Regions from separate parts of the Paenibacillus lutimineralis genome, predicted to be linked through region 3. Evidence: predicted binding sites of a transcription regulator. Region 3 holds the regulator's gene; each other region holds the start of a gene.
The links. Region 3 encodes Rex, which represses fermentation and respiration genes when NADH is low (regulators of the CRP and FNR family bind a similar motif). Its sites were predicted from a motif close to TTGTGAAATATTTCACAA; they were not measured.
Positions count from the first base shown of each region.

Region 1: pflB (formate C-acetyltransferase) is a predicted target of Rex. The motif match lies at 1,216-1,233, and genes of this name have one in related genera.
Region 2: EI981_RS03250 (FAD:protein FMN transferase) is a predicted target of Rex. The motif match lies at 1,002-1,019, and genes of this name have one in related genera.
Region 4: EI981_RS27005 (cytochrome ubiquinol oxidase subunit I) is a predicted target of Rex. The motif match lies at 1,016-1,033, and genes of this name have one in related genera.

Region 1 is NZ_CP034346.1:2,322,917-2,325,125, forward strand. Features, by position in the region: gene adhE (bifunctional acetaldehyde-CoA/alcohol dehydrogenase) at 1-1,061, shown strand, start outside; gene pflB (formate C-acetyltransferase) at 1,307-2,209, shown strand, end outside.
Region 2 is NZ_CP034346.1:765,979-768,187, forward strand. Features, by position in the region: gene EI981_RS03250 (FAD:protein FMN transferase) at 1-935, opposite strand, end outside; gene EI981_RS03255 (NusG domain II-containing protein) at 1,166-1,555, shown strand; gene EI981_RS03260 (Gx transporter family protein) at 1,539-2,084, shown strand; gene EI981_RS03265 (energy-coupling factor transporter ATPase) at 2,150-2,209, shown strand, end outside.
Region 3 is NZ_CP034346.1:2,495,663-2,497,871, reverse strand. Features, by position in the region: gene EI981_RS10560 (amidohydrolase) at 1-870, opposite strand, end outside; gene EI981_RS10555 (redox-sensing transcriptional repressor Rex) at 860-1,510, opposite strand; gene dinG (ATP-dependent DNA helicase DinG) at 1,544-2,209, opposite strand, start outside.
Region 4 is NZ_CP034346.1:6,062,606-6,064,814, forward strand. Features, by position in the region: gene EI981_RS27005 (cytochrome ubiquinol oxidase subunit I) at 1-927, opposite strand, end outside; gene EI981_RS27010 (hypothetical protein) at 1,207-2,209, opposite strand, start outside.

The DNA.
Region 1 (2,209 bases), 170 kb from region 3:
TCTTCTCGGATGTAGAGCCGGATCCATCGACAACTACGGTTGAACGCGGAACTGAGCTGATGAACAAATTCCAGCCAGACTGCATTATTGCACTTGGTGGCGGTTCGCCGATGGACGCTGCGAAAGGAATGTGGCTGTTCTACGAATATCCAGATACAAGCTTCCACAACCTCAAGCAAAAATTCATGGATATCCGCAAGCGGATTTATAAATACCCTCGTCTCGGACAAAAGGCGAAATTCGTTGCCATTCCGACGACTTCGGGTACCGGTTCGGAAGTAACTTCGTTCGCAGTTATTACTGATAAAGTTAATGGTAATACAAAATATCCTTTGGCAGATTATGAGCTAACTCCAGATGTAGCTATCATCGATCCTGAATTCGTATATACACTGCCAAAGACCGCTGTTGCTGATACCGGGATGGATGTATTGACTCATGCGATCGAGGCTTATGTCTCGGTGATGGCTAGTGATTATACAGATGGACTTGCGATCAAAGCAATTCAGCTGGTGTTCCAGTACCTTGAGAAATCAGCGCTTACTGGCGACAAGCTAGCCCGCGAGAAAATGCACAATGCTTCGACATTGGCAGGTATGGCCTTCGCCAACGCCTTCCTGGGTATTAACCATAGCTTGGCGCATAAATGGGGCGGACAATATCATACAGCACACGGCCGTACGAATGCGATCTTGATGCCGCATGTTATTCGCTACAATGCCAAGAAACCGACCAAATTCGCAGCATGGCCTAAATACAGACATTTCGTGGCTGATGAGCGTTATGCAGAAATCGCCCGCATTCTTGGCTTGCCGGCTCGCACTACTGAAGAAGGCATCAAGAGCTTGATCAATGCGATCCGTGACTTGAACAGAAAGCTTGGCATTCCTGAGAGCTTCCAGGAGCTCGGCTTCGATCCGAAGGATTTCGAGTCGAAGGTAGATTATTTGGCTGACCGTGCCTTCGAAGACCAATGTACAACAGCAAACCCTAAGCTCCCATTGGTCACTGAACTGGCGGAAGTATACCGCGATGCCTTCTACGGAAGATTTGACGAATAATTGAACAAATGCAAGGAAAATCGTGACAAATATCACTTCGATTGTGATATTTGTCACAATCATTTATGCGGGATTGATGTATGATTATGACATAAACGATCCCGCATATTTGAGTAATAGGTGATTGGTTTTCATAGGTTCATTAGTGTATGAAATGTGAAAATTATCACAAATTTTAGGGATCACGAGGCGCGAGTATATCCTTCAACCGCGTGCTCCAAACTATATATATGGAGGGAATAAAGATGTCGGTGATTGAGAGAGAAGTAAAAGGTAATCAAGAAGTTCAATCCGCATGGAGAGGCTTCAAAGCAGGTAAGTGGATGAGAGAAGTCAATGTTCGCGATTTTATTCAAGGCAACGTTGCTTCCTATGAAGGGGATGAATCCTTCCTTCAAGGTGCTACTGCTAACACTAAAGCACTCTGGGAGATCATTTCCGATCTGACTAAGAAAGAACGCGAAGCTGGCGGTGTACTTGATGTAGATGTTAACACACCTTCCGCCATTACTTCACATGCTGCTGGTTATTTAGATAAAGATAAGGAACAAATTGTAGGCTTGCAAGCAGACGAGCCTTTCAAACGCACGATTCATCCGTATGGTGGTATCAACATGGTACTCAATTCCTGTAAAGCTTACGGATTTGATCTGCCGGGCGAAATCGTAGAACTGTTCACAAAAATTCGTAAAACGCATAACCAAGGTGTTTTCGATGCTTATACATCCGAGATGAGAGCATGCCGCAAAGCGGGCATCATCACTGGTCTTCCAGATGCTTACGGCCGTGGCCGTATTATCGGCGACTATCGCCGTGTGGCCCTTTACGGTATTGATTTCTTGATCAAACAGAAGAAAGAAGAATTGAATAGCCTTGAAGTTGATGTGATCGATGAAGATGTAATTCGTCTTCGTGAAGAGATCTCTGAGCAAATCCGTGCTCTGCAAGAGTTGAAAGAACTGGGCCAAATGTACGGCTTCGACATTTCCAGACCAGCTGAAAATGCTAAAGAAGCAGTTCAATGGGTATACTTCGGTTACCTCGCAGCTGTTAAAGAACAAGACGGTGCAGCAATGTCACTTGGTCGTGTATCCTCGTTCCTCGACACTTATATCGAACGTGATCTGGCTGAAGGTACTTTGACTGAA
Region 2 (2,209 bases), 1.7 Mb from region 3:
AGAACAAGCGCAGTGTCCATCGTGTCAGCATCGGTCGAGCGGTCGGTAATGATCGTAACGCTGCTGATGTTATTATCGACAGGGTAGCCTGTCTTGGGATCAAGGATATGCGGATACATTTTGCCGTCTTCGATGAAATAACGCTCGTATATCCCTGCGGTAACGACAGTCTTATCATTCACAGGAACGGTGCCAATTGGTTTACCGCGCTCCTGATCGGGATCCTGGATGCCGATACTCCAATCTTTGCCGCCAGGCTTCTGCCCCATGGCAAAAATGTTGCCGCCTAGGTCGATAATCGCACTATGGAAGCCTTGATCCGCCAAATAGTCGTAAACGCGGTCAGCGGCATAGCCTTTACCATAGGAACCGAGGTCGATGTCCATACCTTTTTCCGTCAGGTACAGCTCATGCTTGGCTTCATTCAGCTCCAGCTTATGGTAGTCGCACAGCTTCTGCATGGCAGCGATATCTTCGGGAGCAGGGACATGGGCGCCTTCATGGCCGATATTCCACAGGCCGACAAGCCTGCCGATCGTTGGGTCCAGCAATCCTTCCGAACGCTTGGCATAATCGACAGCATAGGCGACAAGATCGTAAGTTTCCTTGGACACTTGGACTGGAGCAATACCAGCATTCGCGTTAACCTTGTATATTTCGCTGTTCTCGTTATTTCTGCTGATCTGATAATCGATCTGTTTCAGCAGTACACCGATTTCATCGAGATTTTTCTTGGTAGCCCGATTATCATAAATCTTGATATTTACTACTGTATCAAAGATAAAATAGGTTTCCTTCATAGGTTCAACGGTTTTATCTTGTGTCTCGCTGCTGGAACCGGGAGCTGAGCTATTTCCCGAATTTCCACAGCCAGCTAGCAGGGAACCGGCGAGAGACATCGTTACCAGTAAAATAGCGGCTTTCTTCATATTCATCGGATTAACCTCTTTTCTGCCTGTCATTTATCGTCCTTGATTGTAGCAGAAATGGAACAGTACTAAAAGTACAAATTTTCACAATTAAAAAATATCTTCAATTTTAAATGATTATTTTGTGAAAAGACAAGGGAAGAGACATTTATCACACTTCTGTGATGAAAGTTACATGTATAATGAGTTCATCTAAGATTTATATTATCAAAAAATAAGGAAACAAGGAGTTGCACATGAAACGCGGAGATCTTCTGCTGATCGGATTAGTTGTAATTATTGCATTGGCCTTTATTATTCCACGATGGTTCGATCGAGATGCAAGTGAAAAAAATCACAACGAACTTCGGACTGCTAAAATTACGGTGGATGGGAAATTATTTAAAGAGGTAACTCTTACTCAAGAAGAGCAGACCATTGAAGTGGAAAATGAACATGGGCTTAATATTCTGAAAGTTCATGATTACGGTATTGAAATGTTTGATGCGGATTGCCCTGATAAAGTATGTCTTTCCTTCGGATTTGTGGATCGGACGGGAGGTACGATTATCTGTCTTCCGCATAAACTGATGGTCGAGATCGAAGGCCCATCAGAGGAGGATGGTATCGATGCAACGGTTAAATGAGCAGTCTAATATCGCGCTTAAAAGAACAGTGATCGTCGCTATCTTCGCTGCGGTGGCTGTCGTGTTAAGCATGGTTGAATCCTTGATTCCCCTCAATATGGGTGTACCTGGCGCTAAGCTGGGACTTGCAAATATTATGGTGTTGACCTGTCTCTATTTCTTACGAGCTCGGGATGCCATGATGATGGTGCTGCTTAAGACTTTGCTGACCGCCTTTATCTTCGGCACGTTCTCAAGCTTCTTATTTAGTATCATGGGGGCTTTGTTCAGCTTTGTGGCGATGTGGTTCCTATTACTGATTGGGCGCGATAAGCTTAGCTTCATCGGTATTAGCATCGTTGGCGGGATCGCCCATAATATCGGGCAGCTAACCGCTGCTTGTATTTATTTCAACACGACGAAAATATTCTACTATTTGCCGATGCTGCTGATTATGGGGGTACTTACAGGGATTGCAGTAGGTATTGCCGTTAGATATCTGGTTCCTTCCTTATCGAAGATGTCCTTGTTCGAAGGATTTCTAGCATAGCAGCTGTGGTCGGTCAGATGCTTGGCGCTGACTGCTATGAGAAGGCTGAAAAGGAGAAGAGAGAAATGGGAGACACAATACTGGCTTATGAATTGCAGCAGGTGTCCTTTGCCTATCATCCACAG
Region 3 (2,209 bases):
CAGAAGCTCCGGTACCCGCGCTACCCCGCTAGCCAGCTTAAGGTTGCTGCCCGGGTTATGAGAGATTGCCACCTTGTGGGCGGCAAGAATCTCAATCTCTTCATCGGTCAGATGCACCGCATGAGCTACCAGAGATGGACGGGAGAAGAAGCCCAGGTTAAGCAGATGTTGAACAGGACGTACGCCATACTGGTCAACATTTTGTTGGACCTCCGCTCGTGTCTCGGACATATGTGTGTGTAATGGCAAATTAAGATCATGCGCTGCCTGCACAAACCTCTCAATATAATCCGGCGGGCATGTGTACGGAGCATGCGGCGACATCATTGTTGTAATCCGTCCTTCGGCCTTCCCGTGCCAATCACGAGCAATGCGAATCGCTTCGGCCAGCTTCTGATCCTGCAGTTCAGGCGGACAGAGACCGATAACACCGCGTGTTAGAACACCGCGGATGCCCGATTCCTCAACAACCTTACCCACTTGATCCATATGATCGTACATATCTAGGAAGGTCGTAGTTCCACCTTTGACCATTTCCAGCACAGATAAAGAAGCACCCCAATATACATCCTCAGGAGTGAATTTCGCCTCCATCGGCCACATCTTCTGCTCTAGCCATTCCTGAAGGACCATATCGTCTCCGTAACCACGCAGCAATGACATCGCCGTATGCCCGTGTGAATTGACGAGGCCCGGCATGAAGAGCAGGCCTTTGCCATCATAAGTCTCCGCACCTTCTACGCCCTCAGGCCGCTCCTCGCCGATATAAGAAATCGTATTTCCTTCGATCAGCATATAGCCATGGACGATCGGACTTTTCTCGTCCAGCACTGCAAATGTACCATTCTTAATCAACCATTTACGACTCATTTTCCGGTAATTCCTTTCCACTCTGCAAATAATAAGCAAGACTAATAAGGTCTGTTGTGAAATCTGCCGCATGGATACGCACGTCAGAAGGAACCTTGATGATTGTGGGCGCAAAGTTGAGAATTGCCCCTATACCTGCGGCAACAAGCTGGTCGGCAACGCGCTGCGCCTCCACATCAGGTACCGTAATAATTCCGATCTGAATATGCTTGTCTCTTACCGTCTGCTCCAGCTCCTCGATCGGCTGAATCGTAATGTCTTTGACCTTCTTGCCGATCTTGTCCGGGTTGGCGTCAAAGACTGCGATAATCCGCATATTATCCTTCACGTACGTATTGTAATTGGACAAGGCTTGTCCCAGATTACCAGCTCCGACGAGAGCCACGTTAATCTGCTGGTCCAAATTCAGAATTTGCCGTATTTTCTCGATCAAGTATGAGACGTCATACCCGATCCCCTTCCGACCAAAGTCGCCGAAATAAGCGAGATCTTTGCGGATTTGGGCTGGATTTAGATCCAGCTTCTGTCCGAGCTCCTGGGAAGAAACCGTCAAGACCTCGCGATGGCTTAATTCATTAAGAAACCGCAAGTATACAGGCAATCTGCGTACAACCGCATCTGAAATTTTTTCTGATTTCATATATTTTCCCCCTACAGGTGCATTTCGAAGAAATTACGACTCTTCGTCATCGTTTAACCATTCTGAGATCCGTGGAACCATTTGCGATAATGTCATATGCTCCATCTTCGGTCCCGGTAAAGAATACAAAAAGTATTTGCCATAATAAGATTCCAAGATGCGAGTATCATATACAACGACAATTCCTCGATCCGCAGAAGATCGGACTAGACGCCCGAACCCTTGCTTGAAGCGAATAACCGCCTGAGGCACCGACAGCTTCATGAAGGGGTTCTTCTTCTCCCTCTGAAGCCGCTCACTCTTAGCCTCAACCAGCGGGTGATTCGGCGGCTGGAACGGCAGGCGGACAATCGCCAGGCTCGTCAATGCTTCGCCAGGAATATCTACGCCTTCCCAGAAGCTGCTCGTCCCGAGCAGCACCGATGCTTGCTGCCCTTGAAAACGACGGGTCAACTTCGTTCTGCTGCCACTATCCATACCCTGTCCAATGACGGTGATTCCTTCATCGGACAGCCGCTCTTTTAATGGGTCATATACTTGTCGCAGCATCCGATAGGATGTGAAAAGAACAAGCATCCGCCCCTTGGTAGCAATTGCTGTATCCGCCAAAGAACGCACCAGAGTCTGAATAAAATAATCATCGCCTACGCTGCCCTTAACACTCGGGAAATCCCGCGGTATGAGCACTAATGCTTGCTC
Region 4 (2,209 bases), 2.9 Mb from region 3:
CGCCTGTAGTTCGTTCATCCCCTTAACTTCACCGGAGAAGCTGCTGTAAGACAGGAAGCTGAGCATATACGGAATTTTGATCTCAAAAGAATTCTTACCCGTCTCTGGGTTAATATGTGCATAAACAGTCCACGGAGCCGGATCACCGCTCTTGCCCCACAATCCTTCAGTTGCGGCCATCTTCATCGGCTGAGTCTTAACCAAGTACTGAGCCTGTTGGTGACCATAGAGAGCTGTCCCGAAGGAAGCGATCAAACCGACGATTACGCCGATCTTGAACGATTTCTTGAAGAACTCCATATCTTTACGACGCAGCAGCTTATAAGCACTGATACCTGCGATCATGAATGCACCTGTTGAGAATGCACCCAGCACAGTATGAGGGAATTCAACCCATAGCTGGCCGTTGCCGATCAAAGCGAAAAAGTCATTCATTTCTGCTCGCCCATTGTTCATTTCAAAACCAACCGGACGTTGCATAAATGAGTTTGCTGCCAGAATCCAGAAGGCTGATACAGTCGTTCCAATAGCGACGAGCCAGATGCATAGCAAGTGAACTCGCTTTGACAATCTCTCCCACCCAAAAATCCATAATCCGATGAAGGTCGACTCCATAAAGAAGGCAAACAGAGCCTCCACCGCGAGCGGAGCGCCAAATACGTCACCGACAAAGCGTGAATAATCGGACCAGTTCATTCCGAACTGGAACTCCTGAATAATCCCGGTAACAACACCAACAGCAAAGTTAATGAGGAACAGCTTGCCCCAGAATTTTGCCATGCGCTTGTATTCTTCTTTGCCCTTGACTACGTACATCGTCTCCATGATTGCGATCAGAAGAGCCAGACCGATAGACAACGGAACGAAGAAGAAGTGAAAAATTGTCGTCACCGCAAACTGAAGTCGTGCAAGCACTAACGGATCCATAATTTTTCTTCCCTACTTTCATTCATTTATTAACTAACGTGAATTCTATCACGGATAAATGAAAGTGAACGTTCAAAATTTAATAATTTTGTGACGAGAATCACATGATAAATGTCACAAAGGAATTTTTATCACATAAACGCAGTAATGACGCGGGTTTGGGACTCTCTTCCAAATTGTGAAACTTTTTTGTCTGACTCAGAGTCGTAAATAAAAACGGGTGAATCAAGCCTATTTTTGGCTCTCTTCACCCGATTCATTATTATCATTTTCAAGTGGTTATTCTTGTCCGGCCCTGCGTGTTAATTTGCCGAACAACCTACGGTTCGGGTGCCATACGAAGAAATTAAGCACAATCAGCAGTAGTGTGTACGCATATACCCCGTAATGGATTCGGGTCATAACTAAATGCAGAACTCCAAAACCTCCAAGCAGCAGCATTAACGGGAGAGTCTTCATCCCCGCACTCTGCTGTACAGCCTCGAACGGCCGGGAAAAAGGTAGATTATTATGCAGGAGGAAATGGCAAACCGCTGTATACAGTAGCATTCCTAAGCCTGCAGTAATCAAATCCGGAATAATAACGACCCCGAACAAGAAGCAAAATATAATGCCTTGTAAAATGAACAACGGCATGATCAAGCGGACAAATGCAGCGACTAACGTCCCTCTGTATATTTGCACATCATCGCTGATCGGCAGTGCTTTATATATCCAAGAGGCTTTATATTTGCTGGAATACTGCAGCATCATGATAATGGTAGAGATCATCGCCCCGGAGAAATAAATGAACAAGTATTTCCCGGTTCCCCTGAGCTCTGAGATACCACCTCCTAGCCCGGAGCCAAATAGAAAGATAAACGGGAATATAATCGAGAATCCGAGGATGGGATACACTTTAAGCTTGAAATCCCGTTCATTTCCCATCATCGACCAGGCCAAACGGAAGAACCCTTGCTCCTGCGGGCTAGAACAGAATATGCGGGACAGCCAATAAGGCAGTCTCCCTCTTCCTCTAGAAGGTCGTCCTCCAGGATCGGCCAGCTTCTGCAGGTGGCGTTCCATCGAAGGCATCAGCCGGACATAGATCATAAAGGCTAGGATCGGTATAACAAGACCGAGCAAAGAGAATACGGTGAATATTAAATTCCCGTTGCGATGAAGCACACTCTCGAACGGTGCCGCGAACCATACCGGTATGATATAGAATTGATACCACTTAGGCTGGAAAGTAACCTGAATATCGATAAGATTAAACATCCGCGATAGCAGCTGGTACCCT